3 regions of the Paenibacillus sp. FSL H7-0442 genome follow, and region 2 is predicted to be linked to each of the others. Evidence: riboswitches for the same ligand, from Rfam matches in the RefSeq annotation. Region 2 holds a riboswitch; each other region holds the start of a gene.
What was found. A riboswitch is a leader RNA that binds a small molecule or an ion and turns the genes downstream of it on or off. The one in region 2 is predicted to bind glycine.

Region 1 (5,079 bases), 1.8 Mb from region 2:
CCAGATGGTCGACTGCGGGGTGATATTGATCCTGGATGCGAAAAGATACGGATAATCCTTTAATTTCCAACACAGGTTCGGTATTCAATGCGCGCTTCCTCCATTCTCCATGGTCTTGTCCCGCTTATTCTCACCATGTTTGATGTTTAAAACCTCTCATGAACATTACATACCGTTTTTGTCGGAATAATTTGAATACATCCTATCACCAGTATATGGATATATCAATTAAGATTATGCTATCAACATCATTTAAAAAATCAATGATCCAGCAATAGTGCGGCCTTTCTGGCACAAAATGTAATGAAATAACCAACCACAGGTTAATTTTCATCACAAAAAAAGTCGCCTGATCCCTCAGCAGGGATCAAACGACTAACTAACCCAAGCTCACATTGAGCTCCTGACAATATAATTTACGAAGCCGCTCCATAGGAGCCAGACTTGAATGTTCTAGGATCGTACCATTTGTAGCCTGCTGCCGGAGCAGACCAAGGCTCAGGCTGTGGTTCCGTGGACGCCGCAGGCTCTTCGAATGGCAGAAGCTTCGTTGGTTGATCCAGAGTCAAACCTGCCACATCGGACAATTTCGTGTAGTCCTGCTTCCATGCAAGCCATTGAACCGTTTGCACCAGGAAGGTTGAATCATCCACTTCTTTGAAGCCATCATATGTCTTCTTCGACTGTCCGTTTTCCTCACGCACATATTTCGGTGTAGCATCTTCTACAGGGGAAGAATCACCGATGAATGCTGCCTTGCCTTGGCCTACCTTGGAGATAGCGGCATAAGGTCCTTCCGCACGGCCCCCGCCGTTATAAACCCCCTGATCTACCGCATTACCCCATTTTTTCGTGCCTGAAGGGATGTAAGCAATGCCTTTAGCCTTGGTAGGATCAATAATAGCCAGCGTAGATCCTGCATGCATGGCAATCGAGCGCACACCCTTGGTAATACCGAAAGATTGATCTGCGGCTACAATGTCGGTAGCATTCACATCACCGAGCGCATTGTAACGGAAACGAACGCCAAAGTTGGCCGCCAGCCAATCGGAGCTTGTTAATCCTTGCATTGCCGGTGATGCAGCCTCTTCTGCAGTCATGCCTTTGGCCGGATTAGTATAGGCTCCACGACGGTAGCCATTCATAACCTCGGAGGAATCCCAACGGTTTTTGTTACGATCTGCATTATAATGATCGGAGATGAAGAAGACGCTCCCTCCGTTATTCACGTATTGCAGCAGGGCAGCCTGCTCGGATGCCTTAAAGGCAACATTCGCTTCACCAATAATGAACACATCATATTGGCGCAGCTTGTCATAGGTTATGGCCTGCTCTCCATAAGTAAAAGGAATGGGACGATTTAATGGGTCTACCGTAAAGCCTACATTACGCAGTCCATTGGCAAAGTCGGAGAAGGCGCCTTCAATGACCCAATCTGCTGCACCAGCGGTCTGTGCGTGCGTATTATCGAACAGCACCTTTTTGCCTTTTCCATCCGGCAATGTAGTACCGGGTTGACCCGGGTTGCCAGGTTCAGGTTCACCAGGTTCACCTGGTTCCCCCGGCTCGCTTCCGTTCACCAGTTCAACAGCGCTTGGGCTTTTCACTCCACCAAAATTATTGTAGGCGCCGAGTGTACCCGTCACACGGATTTTGCTGCCAATCAGCTCAGGATGGCCTGTTAGCCCAAATTGCCCTCTGTACGCGGATGTCAGCTGTACATCCAATAGATTAGACGTGCTACGTTCATTGGCCTGGTCGGCAATCAGTACGTTAAAATCATTCGCAAACGGAGAAGAAAAGTTAGCCGTTTTCGATCCGGTAGCATGTCCGACGATATAACCTTCTACCGTCACCGTACCTCCACTGCTTTGGCCCTGAAGTGCTTCGGCTACTGTCAATGCTCCCTCTGCCTTGACCTGACCGAACGGAACGAAGATCCCGATCAGCAGTGAAACGATCGCTGCTAGATGCAGCATCCCTTTTAAGCGTGAACCTGTGAACCGCAAGCCTTTTACCATACGTCAATATCCCTCCTATGATTTCCATAAATGTACTTGTCCTCTATCAGATTAGCCGCCAATCTTCTAATTCCTTCCTGATTTCATCCATAATTATGTAAACTTTAATCTTTTTTATTGGAAATGCACCTGTTTATGTAAAAATTAAACCCTGTGATTGACACCGAGCACGTCATACATTACGCTAAGAAAGACATGTAGAACGGTATACGCGAATGAAGATGACGGGAGAGTCTGTCCAGGGGGCTTACACTCTGGCGGCACCGAAGGAGCAAGACGCCAGCACCCGGCTGGCGGATAATCTCTCAGGTCCATGTATCGTCATCTGACGCAACTCTGGAGAGAGCGCAAGCCACCCAAGGGGTAAGGCGGTAAGAACACCGCACGAAACTCTCAGGTAACGAGGACAGAGATAAGGGAAACTTCCTTATCCTGTCCTTTTTTGTGCTCACATTGTGCGTCAGCATTAGGAACCGTCATAACCGCGCAAAGACGCGGAAATACCATATAGTATGGTATTAGAACATACAGGGGGCCACACCATGCGTTTCAAAGATGTATTTTCTATTATCGGCCCGGCCATGACCGGACCTTCCAGTTCACACACCGCAGGCGCGGTGCGACTCGCACGCGTTGCCCGGCACTGGCTCGGGGCGCAGCCTGACCGTGCCCGTATGACACTGTACGGCTCCTTTGCCGATACGTATAAAGGACACGGTACGGATCTGGCGCTCATCGCAGGACTGCTTAATTACGATACGGACGATCACCGGATTCCAGATGCCGAGCAATGGGCCGAGCAAGCCGGGATGACCGTGGAATTCGCCGTCAGTGGACTCCCCGCTCCTCATCCGAACACCGTCCGTTTCGAGTTGTGGAAGGGCGAGGATCAGCGCACACTGCTGGGCTCCTCCATCGGCGGCGGCAGCATCCATGTCCAGCAACTCAACGAATTCCGGGTCAATCTGACCGGGGAGCTGCCTACGCTGGTGCTTCTCCACTCGGATAAGCCCGGTACATTGGGCGCAATAACTTCAGCGCTGGGCGCGGCCCACATTAACATTGCCTATATGCACGTAGATCGCAAAGGCCGGGATGGTGAAGCACTCACCGCCATTGAAACGGACAGTTCTGCTCCAGCTGAACTGATTGCGGAACTGCGTTCTTTACCTCATATGTATGAAATTAAGATGATTAATTTGAAAAAAGGAGCTGAATCCGATGCGGTTTAGCCATCTGCATGAGATCAGCGCTTTATGCGCTGAAGAATCCACCACGATTGGCCGCTTGATGATTCAAGAGCAGGTACAAGAAACGAATACAACGGAGGAAGAAATCTTTCGCCAAATGTCTGATTATTATGAAATCATGAAGGAAGCCGTTCATCGCGGTCAGACACAAGCCACCGTATCCCGCAGTGGATTGACGGGCGGCGACGGCAAGCGCCTGGCCGAGTATCTGCGGTCAGGGGAGACCTGCTCCGGTGATGCCTCCGCGCTCGCCATGGCTTATGCCCTCTCCGTGTCGGAGGTTAATGCATCTATGGGTCGCATTGTCGCCACTCCTACCGCAGGCTCATGTGGGGTTATCCCTGGTGTGTTCATCAGTGCGCAGGAACGGTTCGGCTGGGATGATGAGCATATGGTGAACGGCCTATTCGCCGCTGGAGCCATTGGCTACGTGATCGCCAACAACTCCTTCATTTCTGGCGCGGAGGGAGGCTGTCAGGCTGAGATTGGCTCAGCTATCGGGATGGCCGCTGGCGCTATGGTCGAGCTGCGCGGTGGTACGCCTGAACAAGCTGTTCACGCCGTGGGCCTCGCTCTTAAGAACACGCTCGGCCTGATTTGCGACCCCGTCGCCGGACTCGTGGAGATTCCGTGCATCGTGCGCAACGGGCTGGGAGCCGTGACTGCGCTTGCCGCAGCGGACATGGCTTTGGCGGGTGTGCGCAGCGCTATTCCGTCTGACGAAGTCATTGACGTGATGCTTGAAGTCGGCAGCGCGATGCCGTCGAAGCACCGCGAGACCGCCAAAGGCGGCTTGGCTCAGACGCCGACTGGCAAGCGTTTGACCGAATCACTTACACGCAACGCATCAATCAAGAAGAATAAGTCGTAATTTCTAAGCTTTAAACCAATTACTTTTCCTCTATAAAACAAGGCGACTACCTCTCCCCTACATTGTCCTAGGGAAAGAGAATTCGCCCTTATAAAGAAAAGAGCAAGCATATCGTCGCTGGACGTATGCTTGCTCTTTTTCTTTTTAGTCGGGTTACAGATTACTGAACGGTTACCTGTATCTTCGTCATTTTACCTGCATATTTCACAGTAATTACTGCTTTGCCCTTGCCCTGTGCCTTAATGTTACCGTCTTTGACGGTCGCCACAATAATTCTGGACGAGGACCAGACAGCCGGTTTGGAAACATCCTTCTCCGACTCATCCTTATACGTGGCTGTAGCCGTAACCTTAGCCAGCTGTCCTGCCTTCAAATTCAAGGCGACTTCGTCTGTTTGCAAATATTTAAGCGTATCAACATCTACAGGTACGCTGATGATCTTCCCGCCGAACTTCGCCTGAATGTTAGCTTTACCGTAGCTGACCGCGGTAACCTGACCCTTTTTAACAGTGGCTACCTTATAATTGGACGTTTTCCATTCAGCTTGGGTTGTAACATCCTTTTCTTTACCATCGCTCGATTTAACCACAATCGCGATGGTTTTTTGATCTCCAGATTTGAGCGATAGCGCGATTGCATCCGCTTCAATCTTTTGCGCTACGTCCACTTCTACCGTAAACGTAATGTTTTGCTTGCCATATGAAGCAGTCACAGTTGCCTTACCACTACCATTCGCTTTGATCAAACCTTCGCTAACTTCAACCACTTTTACATTGCTAGTTGTCCAGGTGGCATCCTTGGTTACATCTGTTTTTGTACCACCACTCTTAACTCCTGTTACTTTCAGCTGCTTCGTTTCCTGAGCACCAAGCGCAATTACACGCGAGTCTGTTTCCAGACGGTCTACAAGGCCCACTTGTACGTTAATTGTTAGTTT
Region 2 (5,079 bases):
AGCATTTTGTGCTTGAGCCATGATGGGATTTTGAATGGTTGTAATCCCCAACGTATGCGACAGCTCCGTGTTATCAAACCCAACAATCGCCAGATCTCCCGGTACGTTCAGCCGTTGTCTGCGTGCTTCGCAGAGAATGCCCACAGCTACATAATCGTTAGCACATAAAATAGCCTCTGGGAATTCCCCCCGATGCTGTAACAAATCCCGTACGACCTGTTCGCCATCACGGATATTATAAATTGAAGAGTGATTCCAGTGTTGCAACACTGACAGATTGTGCTCACTCATGATCTGTTCATAGGCTCGTTGTCTGCTATGGGTATTGATGCTGCTCGGACGACCAAAAGCATTGGCTATACGGGTATAGCCTTTTTGTATCAAATGCTTTAATGCTAGCATGTAACCTTCATATTGATCCATTGCCACGGAGCGAATATCGGTATGCTCCATTCGTTGCCAGGCCACGATCGGGCCATATTTACAATAGGTACTCAAAAAATCAGTGTCATTCACGCAGGAAATGATGACCAGCGCGTCGACTCTTTTTCTTTTTAAATCTTCAAAAGCTTGAAGCTCTTTCTTTTTGTCTTCTCCCGAAGTATAAATAATGGTCTGGAATTCATATTGTCCGGCGATTTCTACAAAGCTGTCCAGAAAAGCAAGAACAATTTCATTAATCGTTGAAGTGATGATACCAATCTGAAGCGTCTGACCCTTGGATAGGGAAATGGCATTCCGATTAGGAACATAATCTAATTCCTGCATGATTTTCAAAATCTTAGCTCTTGTTTCATGACTGACATGGGGGGACTGATTTAATACTCTGGATACCGTAGCCTTGGAAAAGCCCGCCAGTTTTGCAATTTGATCAAGATTCGACATGGTGCTTCTCCTCACATAAGAAAAAAATACTTGACATGAAACGCGTTACAACAATTAGGATGCTTATGAGGGCATTACATCTATTTTAAAGCATCTGTCAATGCATTTCAAAGGAGAACGGTTACCGTTAGGTATGGATTCACATTTGCAGCATTTGATGGGATTACTTAGGCCAAAGTAAAAATCTTATATACGGAAAGAGGTCTTTATACCATGACGAAGATGCTAAAAGGATTTCCGAAAAACTTCTTGTGGGGCGGGGCAACTGCAGCCAACCAATTGGAAGGTGCTTTTGACGTAGATGGAAAAGGCTTGTCCAGCGCAGACATGATTGCTTATGTACCCAAAGCGGAACGTAAGAACGATCACGCTATAGAGATTTCGTCCGAGCGACTCGAAGACATTTTGGCAGGCAAAGTCAATGCCCGTTTCCCAAAACGTGAAGGTGTGGACTTTTACCACCACTACAAAGAAGATATTGCATTGTTCGCTGAAATGGGCTTTAAAGTATTTCGTATGTCCATCCACTGGTCGCGGATTTTCCCGAATGGCTATGATCACGAACCGAATGAAGCAGGATTGCAATTCTACGACAATGTATTTGATGAGCTGCGCAAATATAATATTGAGCCCTTGGTAACATTGTCACATTATGAAACACCGCTAGGTCTGACTCAGAAGTATAATGGCTGGCTGGGTCGTGAAGTCATACAGCATTACGTCAATTATGCCGAAACGGTGTTTACACGCTATAAGGATAAAGTAAAATACTGGCTGACCTTTAATGAAATCAATGTAATGACCATGAGTCCGTTCACCGGTGGCGGTGTGGTTATTGACCGTGTAGAAAACAAACAACAAGCGATATATCAAGCATTGCATCATCAATTTGTAGCTAGTGCACTGGCAACCAAACGGGGACATGAGATCATCCCGGGTGCTCAGATCGGCTGTATGTTGGCACGTATAGAAAGCTATCCACATACGTGTAACCCAGCGGATATACTGAAAGCCCAGCATGAAAATCAGATGAACCTATTCTTTACGGATGTGCATGCCCGTGGGGAATATTCCAACTATATGAATCGTTATTTTGTAGAAAATAATATTGTGATCCAGACAGAACCCGGCGATGCCGAAATTTTGAAAAATAATACGGTTGATTTTATCTCATTTAGCTACTACATGACCTTGACCGTATCGGCAGGTCCAGAAGGCGAGAAAGCAGCAGGAAACCTGATTGGCGGCGTGAAAAATCCGTATCTGCAGTCCTCCGACTGGGGATGGCAGATCGATCCGATCGGCCTGCGTGTTACACTGAATACGTTTTATGATCGCTATCAAAAGCCGCTGTTCATCGTGGAAAATGGCTTGGGTGCATATGATAAGGTGGAAGAGGACGGCTCTGTGCATGACACGTATCGCATTGATTACTTGCGTCAGCATATTGTCCAAATGAAGGAAGCGATTGCTGACGGTGTTGATCTGATTGGTTACACCAGCTGGGGCCCTATCGACCTCGTGAGCATGTCTACTTCCGAAATGTCCAAGCGCTACGGATTTATTTACGTTGATCTGGATGATGACGGTAACGGAACGCTCAAACGCTCCAAAAAAGACTCTTTTAACTGGTATAAAAATGTGATAGCAACCAATGGTGAAGAATTGTAATTTCATATCGTCTCGGGCGGGTATAGCAGAGGACATCCTAAGGATGCAATCTGCTGTACCCGCTTTTTTGATAGACATAATAATATTTCAGAGGGCTTCACAAACTTTTCACTTGTAATAAGCTGAAAGTTTTCTGTATAATGAATAAAAATTTCATATGTCTGGTTGATGTTTGCGGGAGATGGAACGAAAGTTCCGACCGAAGGGGCAAAACTCTCAGGTGCTTAGGCTGTTTACAGCCACAAGCGGGGACCGTAAACGGACAGAACTCTGGAGAGACCCTTAATTGGGCGCCGAAGGTGCACCGCAGAGAACATCTGCTTAAACTCTCAGGCAAAAGGACAGAGACGCGAATAACCTGTGACAGGGAATGCCCTAGGCTTTTTTATGAGCTATTAGAGGCAGAAACCTGCACAAGATGGTTGTATTTTTTCGTGCCTTTAACCTCTCCAGGAGTCGAATCAGCTGATTTGACTCTTTTTTGTTTTCTAATATGCTGGAGGAGCGGGTTGAAATGAATTTGGTACATGTGTTAGAAGCGATTAGCAGTTGGATATGGGGGGCGCCTCTCATCATTCTTGTCATGGGAACGGGGTTGTGGCTGACCATACGTCTGAAAATGTTGCAGGTATTCCGCCTGCCCCTGGCGATCAAGCTGATCGGTAAGGCCCCGAATGAAGGCAGCGGGGATGTAAGTAGTTTTGCGGCTTTGAGTACGGCGCTAGCGGCTACAGTTGGCACAGGAAGTATTGTCGGCGTAGCGACAGCCATTAAGCTGGGCGGGCCGGGTGCCTTGTTCTGGATGGTCGTTGCAGCCTTTTTTGGGATGGCGACGAAATATGCGGAAGGTGTACTTGCGGTAAAATACCGGGTGAAGGATCGGAATGGACAATTTTCCGGCGGCCCGATGTATTATATTGAGAAAGGTCTGGGACGCCGTTTTAAACCGCTGGCGATGCTGTTTGCTTTTTCGGGCATGCTGGTAGCGTTGTTCGGGATTGGAACGTTTCCACAGGTCAAAGCGATTGTATCTTCGACGGAAAACAGTTTTGGTGTTCCGCCCATTGTAACGGCACTGATTATTGCTATCCTCACAGGACTGGTTACTATTGGAGGACTCAAAAGTATTGCCAAGGTATCGACGAAGGTCGTTCCTTTTAAAACAGGCTTGTACGTACTGATCTGTCTCATCGTACTGATTCGGTTTGCTGACCAGCTTCCTGCCGCAATTGCGCTGGTGCTCCATTCGGCATTTTCAACTACATCGGCAACGGGCGGATTTGCCGGAGCTACGATTATGCTGGCGATGCGAAGTGGGGTAGCCAGAGGTATTTTTGCCAATGAGGCCGGATTGGGAAGCGCACCGATTGCAGCCGCAGCTGCCAAAACCAAATGGCCTGCGGAACAAGGGCTGATTTCCATGACAGGCGTGTTTATTGATACGATGGTTATTTGTGTGATGACCGGGTTGACGCTACTGGTTAGCGGTGTGTGGAGCGGGCCTACCGATGCGGGCCTGATGACTCAGCAAGCATTTTCCAGCGCATTCCCGCTGGGGGCAGAACTGCTCACAATTATTCTGATTATGTTCGCGTTCACCACCATGCTCGGCTGGAACTATTACGGGGAACGCTGTGTTGAATACTTGCTTGGCGTCAAGTGGATTAAGCCATACCGTTATCTGTTCATTCTACTCGTTGGCGGGGGCGCGTTCATTAAACTGGATGCGATTTGGCTGCTGGCAGATATCTTTAACGCAATGATGGCTTTCCCGAACCTGATTGCACTGCTCGGCTTATCAGGCATTGTCGTTGCAGAAACCCGAACCTATATGGATTCTCTGAATTCTAGTAAGAAAAAGGGCATTCTTGCAGGTGCCAGTGTAGGGGCAGCTATTCAAGTAGAAGAAAAGGGACAAACAGTTAATTCATAAATTCCAAAAGGGAGTGCCTTCAGCCATCACAGGCTTGAGGACACTCCTTTTTGAATGTTATAACGATGCACGCAAAATAGCTAAAATATCTTCCTGTTTCAGCTTTTTATAATTACCGAAGCCTCCATATTCCATTTCACGGGCTGCAATGGTTGCGATTTTTTCCAATTGCTCATCATTAATATTGTAACCGGCCAGGGTGGAAGGGGCACCGAGACTTGTCCAGAATGCACTAAGACGGTCAATACCCTCCAAAGCGATTTCTCTATCTGTTTTATCTACGGTGTCTAAGTCAAACATGCTGAGCATCAGCCGTTTCATGCGTGCAGCATCCTGATCCACCGTATGTCTCATCCAGTTGGGGAATAGGATCGCCAGACCGCCAGCATGAGGAATATCATATACAGCAGATAATGCATGTTCAATCGTATGCGAAGCCCAGTCCCCGAAGTAGCCCATTTGCAGTGTTCCGTTAAGAGCAATCGTTCCGGCATATAAAATCGTTTCGCGATGCTCGTAGTTGTGCAAATCCTCCAACAGCTTAGGTGCAGTTTCGATTACGGTTTGCAGCACGGAAAAGCACATACGAT
Region 3 (5,079 bases), 220 kb from region 2:
CCGTCTGTTCCGATACGGCCGCGGCAAGCGCATCGACATCCGTTACGCCGTCCGAACAGCCGATCTCCACGATGTCCAAGTCCAATCCGCGCGCATAGGCTGCCAATACCTGGCGTGCCTCTGGATGGACAGACCTTGATACGATAAGCTGTTTACGGCGCGTGGCTGCGGCGGCCAGTGAGCCCGCTTCCGCCAGAGCTGTCGCTCCATCGTACATGCTGGCATTCGCTACTGCCATGCCTGTCAATTCGCAAATATACGACTGGAATTCAAAAATGGCTTGCAGCTCGCCCTGGCTTACTTCCGGCTGATAGGGGGTGTAGGCTGTGTAAAATTCGGAACGTGAGGTGATGTGCTGAATGACGGACGGAATATGATGATCATAAATACCTGCACCAAGAAAGCTGGCATGTGTATCTGTATTGGCATTGTGCCCGGCCAGCTCGGCCATGTGGCGAGTTAAGGCTCTTTCGTTGAGCCGAGAGGAAAGAGGGAGTTCCCCTTGATATCGAATGGCCTCTGGAATGTCACTGAATAAATCATCAATGGATGATACGCCCACCACACGCAGCATTTCGGTTTGATCTTGTTCGGTCATGGGGAGATAGCGATGCTGCTTCATAAGTTCTGGCTCCTTTCGAAAAGCAAAATTTAGATAGTAAATTAGCTAATACATAATCGTAGTTGGAAAATCCAGAATTTCGTATCTGACATGATCATTTTTTTGAAATGAAGAGGATTTAGGATCAGCGTGGCCGTTTATAAAAGGGGGCTGCGACCACTTCCGCACGCAGGCGTTTACCTCGAATTTCGACCTCTAACGGTGTAGATAGGGTGCTAAAACGACTGTCCACCAGGGCTAGCCCCAAATTACGCTTCAAGGTGGGCGATTGAGTCCCCGTTGTGACCTCACCAATGTGTTGGCCTTCCGCGAAGACTGGATAATGAGCGCGCGGGATACCGCGGTCAATCATTTCCAGCCCGATCAACTTGCGAGGAATTCCTTGTTCTTTCTGGTGTTGCAGTGCTTCCCTGCCGATAAAATCTCCTTTATTCAGCTTGACGAAGAAACCTAAACCAGCCTCAAGCGGTGAAATGGTGGCAGATAACTCCTGTCCGTACAGCGGCAGCCGTGCCTCAAACCGCAGTGTATCGCGAGCACCAAGCCCAGCGGGAATTAGCCCATACGATTCACCGCAACGAAGCAAACCATTCCACACGGTGGGTGCTTCCTCAGCAGGTATATAAAATTCAAAACCGTCTTCCCCGGTATATCCGGTTCGGGAGACGAGTGCTTTTGCTCCGAACAATTGCACGTTCTCATGGAATCGGAAGGATGCGAGATTCGTAATATCTGCATCTGTCACGGCTGCGGCAATATGTGCTGCTTCCGGTCCTTGTAATGCTAGCAATGCGATCGCATCAGACACATTCTCCAGATGAACCGATGCAGGTACGTGGCGCATGAGCCAATCCCAATCTTTGTCGATGTTGGAGGCATTCACAACGAGCATGTAGCGCTCTGGTCCTTTGCAGTATACAAGCAAGTCATCCACTACGCCTCCATCGGGGTAACACAGGAGTGAATATTGTGCTTGGCCCGGTTCCAACTGGCTGACATCATTCGTGGTTACCCGTTGCAAAAAAGCCTCGGCTTCTTTGCCCTCAACCAAAAACTCGCCCATGTGCGAGACATCGAATAAACCCGCGCGTTGCCGGACGGCCTCATGCTCTTTTTGGATGCCGCTAAACTGAACGGGAAGCTCCCACCCGCCAAAGTCAATACAACGAACCCCGGGCTGCGTCCCGTAGGACGGAAATAATGGTGTTCTTCGCAAATTAGACATTTTTTCACTCCTATCCAGTGTAATCGGCTAAACAAAAAAGACAGGCTGAAAGAAACGTATAGACGGCAGTCCATACTCTTCTTTCAGCTCTGTCCTTGATACCAGAAAGTTACCCCGGTGTGAACCAGGTTTCCCCTTGGGTGATCCGCTCTAATCGCGAATGCTCTCCAGAGATGCGTCCGGCAGAGGTCCTTTTGCCTGAGAGATTCACCTGCAATGCAAGTTTACTCCTTCGGCGCTACCTTTTGGATCAACGGTAGGTTACCCGGTTTTGCAGGTAACAACTTGATCCGAGTTCGCGTGCACAACTGTCTCAGAAACGACAACAGCTATGCGAATCTTTTGGGTAGTCTCTCCCTCCGCGTTCATCCGCGTTTGCAGTTGTCGGGGTATTTCCAAAAGCATTTGCTATAACCCATTAATACGCAAATCCATTCAAAATGTCAATAAAAATGTCATATAAAACAATCCAAAAAACATTTAATATATAAATAAGGATATGTAAGCGTTTGTTTCAAGTTACCATTTTTTAATATTCTATGCTATATGAGATAACATGAAGTATTTTTGTTAGTATTATTGACATGAGTGTTCATGTTGTCATAATCTTAACCTGTCTAATACAGGTGATTAAAAGCATTTTATTCATGTGGAAGTGAGGCGAAAGCAGGATGAGTGAAGTGAAACGGGAACTTTGGTATACAGACGAACATGAGTGGGTTCAGCGTACAGTAGACGGGACGTTGCGGATCGGCATTACAGACTTTGCACAGCATCAACTGGGTGATATTGTTTTTGTGGAATTACCTGGGGCGGGAGCAACGATTGAACAGGGGGCAGAGATTGGTACAATTGAATCGGTGAAGACCGTATCCGACCTTTTTGCTCCGGTGGCGGGAACCGTATTGAAAGTAAATGAAGCTCTGGAAAGCACACCTGAGCTGGTGAATGAATCTCCCTATGAAAAGGGTTGGATGATCGAAGTAGAGATGGGCAATGATGTCGAGGAAGCTCTGAGCAAGCTGCTGTCTGCGGATCAGTACGAGAAGTTGATTTCGGATGAACAATAATGAGCAATATAAGATGGAATATTAGCGCTTTATTCTAAATTTTTATATGGATATTAAATTGAATAAAAGCATCGTTAGTCCGCTCGTTTTGTGTATAAAATAGTCGCTATGACCTGACATGGCGGCTATTTTTTTGTTGTCTTTTAGAAGACGTAATTACGTCGATTTATTAGATTTAGAGGTGAGCTCCTCTATATAAGGTGCAGATTTACAGCACTGTTTTTTCGACTAATTTCCATTGTTATCGGTCATATTAAGAAGAATTATGCAGGTATAATACGTTGTCCGTTATTTTAAATTTAAATGTTGTCATCAACGTTCATGACGAAAGTACGTTTTCATTTCGTTGATGAAGATAGCGCTGTCATTTAGTATGAATTTTAAGAAAAGGTAGTGATGCTATTTACTCACAAGGAGGATATGAATATGAGCACAGTGGACACAAAGTCCAGTTCAAGCGGTGGCGCTCGTGTCGCCGTCCAACGTTTTGGCCGTTTTCTCAGCGGTATGGTGATGCCGAATATGGGAGCCTTTATTGCGTGGGGATTAATTACAGCACTCTTTATTCCGACCGGGTGGTTCCCGAATGAGGGTTTTGCACAACTGGTTGATCCGATGAAAAATTATTTGCTGCCGCTGCTGATTGGTTATACAGGGGGCACGATGATTCACGGACAGCGTGGAGGTGTGATCGGTGCCATCATGACGATGGGTGTCATAGTAGGAGCCGATATCCCGATGTTCCTGGGCGCGATGGTAGCTGGTCCACTGGCTGCGTGGATATTGAAGAAGTTCGACAAGGCCATTGAAGGCAAAGTCAGATCAGGCTTTGAAATGCTGGTCAATAATTTTTCGGCCGGGATTATCGGTGCCATTCTAGCACTGCTTGCCCATGTGGCGATCGGCCCGGTTGTACAAATGATCAGTCAAGTGTTGTCGGCAGGGGTACAGTTCCTCGTGAACGCGGGGCTATTGCCGCTTGTCAACCTCATTATTGAGCCCGGAAAAGTATTATTTTTAAACAACGCGCTGAATCACGGAGTATTGAGTCCGATTGCGTTGGAGGAAGCTGCAAGAACAGGCAAATCCGTACTGTTCATGCTGGAATCCAACCCTGGGCCGGGGCTTGGTATTTTGCTGGCCTACTGTCTGTTCGGTAAAGGCTCTGCGAAGTCGTCAGCTCCTGGCGCAGTCATCATTCATTTTTTCGGCGGGATTCATGAAATTTATTTCCCTTATATTTTGATGAAGCCGATTCTGATTCTTGCAGCTATAGCTGGCGGTGTTGTGGGAACCTTCTGTTTCATGTTGACAGGTGCCGGACTGGTTGCTGCTCCTTCACCGGGTAGTATCATCGCCTATTTTCTAATGACGCCAAAAGGTGGATATTTGCCAATGCTGAGCGGGGTGATCGCTGCTGCGGTCGTATCCTTTGCTGTTGCAGCAGTGTTACTCAAGACAGGTAAGCAACAAGAAGAGGGGCTGGAGGAAGCTGCATCTCGCCTGAAAGATATGAAAAATCAAAGCAAGAGTGCCAGTGCTAACGCCACTGTAATGGAAGATAACCACGAATCTGATCGTGCTGCCGAGATTGTCGCAGATCGAACGCTCAAGGATAAATCCGAAGTGAACAAGATTGTCTTTTCCTGTGATGCAGGTATGGGTTCAAGCGCGATGGGTGCCTCGATTTTACGCAAAAAAATGAAGCAGGCGGGCGTAGGCGTAACAGTTACGAATACGGCAATCAGTGAAATTCCACAGGATGCGGATATTGTCATTACGCAAAAAACGTTGACAGACCGGGCTAAAACAGTAGTCCCGAATGCTGAACACATTTCCATTGACAATTTTCTGAAGAGTCCTGAATACGAAGCGCTGGTTGAACGTCTGAAATCCGATTCTTAATCCCCATCATAGTCAGGCGGACTGTATGCAGTGTACGTCTCCTGCTGGAGGGATGAGCTTGGGAAGGAACGGTATGCGCTTATGAATATTACGAAACGACAACGTGACATCGTGGAATATCTTCTGGAGCAGTCCAAAGAGGTTACTGCCGGGGAAATTGCCACGAAGATCAATGTCAGCACAAGGACGGTTCATCGGGAACTGGGCGCAGTCGAGCATTGGCTGGCAACTCATGAGGTGAAGCTGGAGAAAAAGTC

Region 1: it holds a riboswitch for glycine, as region 2 does, so the genes downstream of both, sdaAB (L-serine ammonia-lyase, iron-sulfur-dependent subunit beta) here and MHH57_RS19260 (sodium:alanine symporter family protein) in region 2, are expected to answer to the same signal.
Region 3: it holds a riboswitch for glycine, as region 2 does, so the genes downstream of both, gcvT (glycine cleavage system aminomethyltransferase GcvT) here and MHH57_RS19260 (sodium:alanine symporter family protein) in region 2, are expected to answer to the same signal.

What each region holds. Positions count from the first base shown of each region.
Region 1 is NZ_CP151963.1:427,792-432,870, reverse strand. It holds gene MHH57_RS01925 (ABC transporter ATP-binding protein) at 1-88, opposite strand, end outside; gene MHH57_RS01920 (DUF6359 domain-containing protein) at 417-2,021, opposite strand; glycine riboswitch at 2,348-2,441, shown strand; gene sdaAB (L-serine ammonia-lyase, iron-sulfur-dependent subunit beta) at 2,564-3,253, shown strand; gene sdaAA (L-serine ammonia-lyase, iron-sulfur-dependent, subunit alpha) at 3,243-4,142, shown strand; gene MHH57_RS01905 (Ig-like domain-containing protein) at 4,303-5,079, opposite strand, start outside.
Region 2 is NZ_CP151963.1:4,378,768-4,383,846, reverse strand. It holds gene MHH57_RS19270 (LacI family DNA-binding transcriptional regulator) at 1-885, opposite strand, end outside; gene MHH57_RS19265 (glycoside hydrolase family 1 protein) at 1,099-2,556, shown strand; glycine riboswitch at 2,722-2,798, shown strand; glycine riboswitch at 2,817-2,911, shown strand; gene MHH57_RS19260 (sodium:alanine symporter family protein) at 3,071-4,489, shown strand; gene MHH57_RS19255 (iron-containing alcohol dehydrogenase) at 4,547-5,079, opposite strand, start outside.
Region 3 is NZ_CP151963.1:4,163,432-4,168,510, reverse strand. It holds gene gcvPA (aminomethyl-transferring glycine dehydrogenase subunit GcvPA) at 1-622, opposite strand, end outside; gene gcvT (glycine cleavage system aminomethyltransferase GcvT) at 747-1,847, opposite strand; glycine riboswitch at 2,024-2,216, opposite strand; gene gcvH (glycine cleavage system protein GcvH) at 2,519-2,917, shown strand; gene MHH57_RS18430 (PTS mannitol transporter subunit IICB) at 3,344-4,822, shown strand; gene MHH57_RS18425 (BglG family transcription antiterminator) at 4,904-5,079, shown strand, end outside.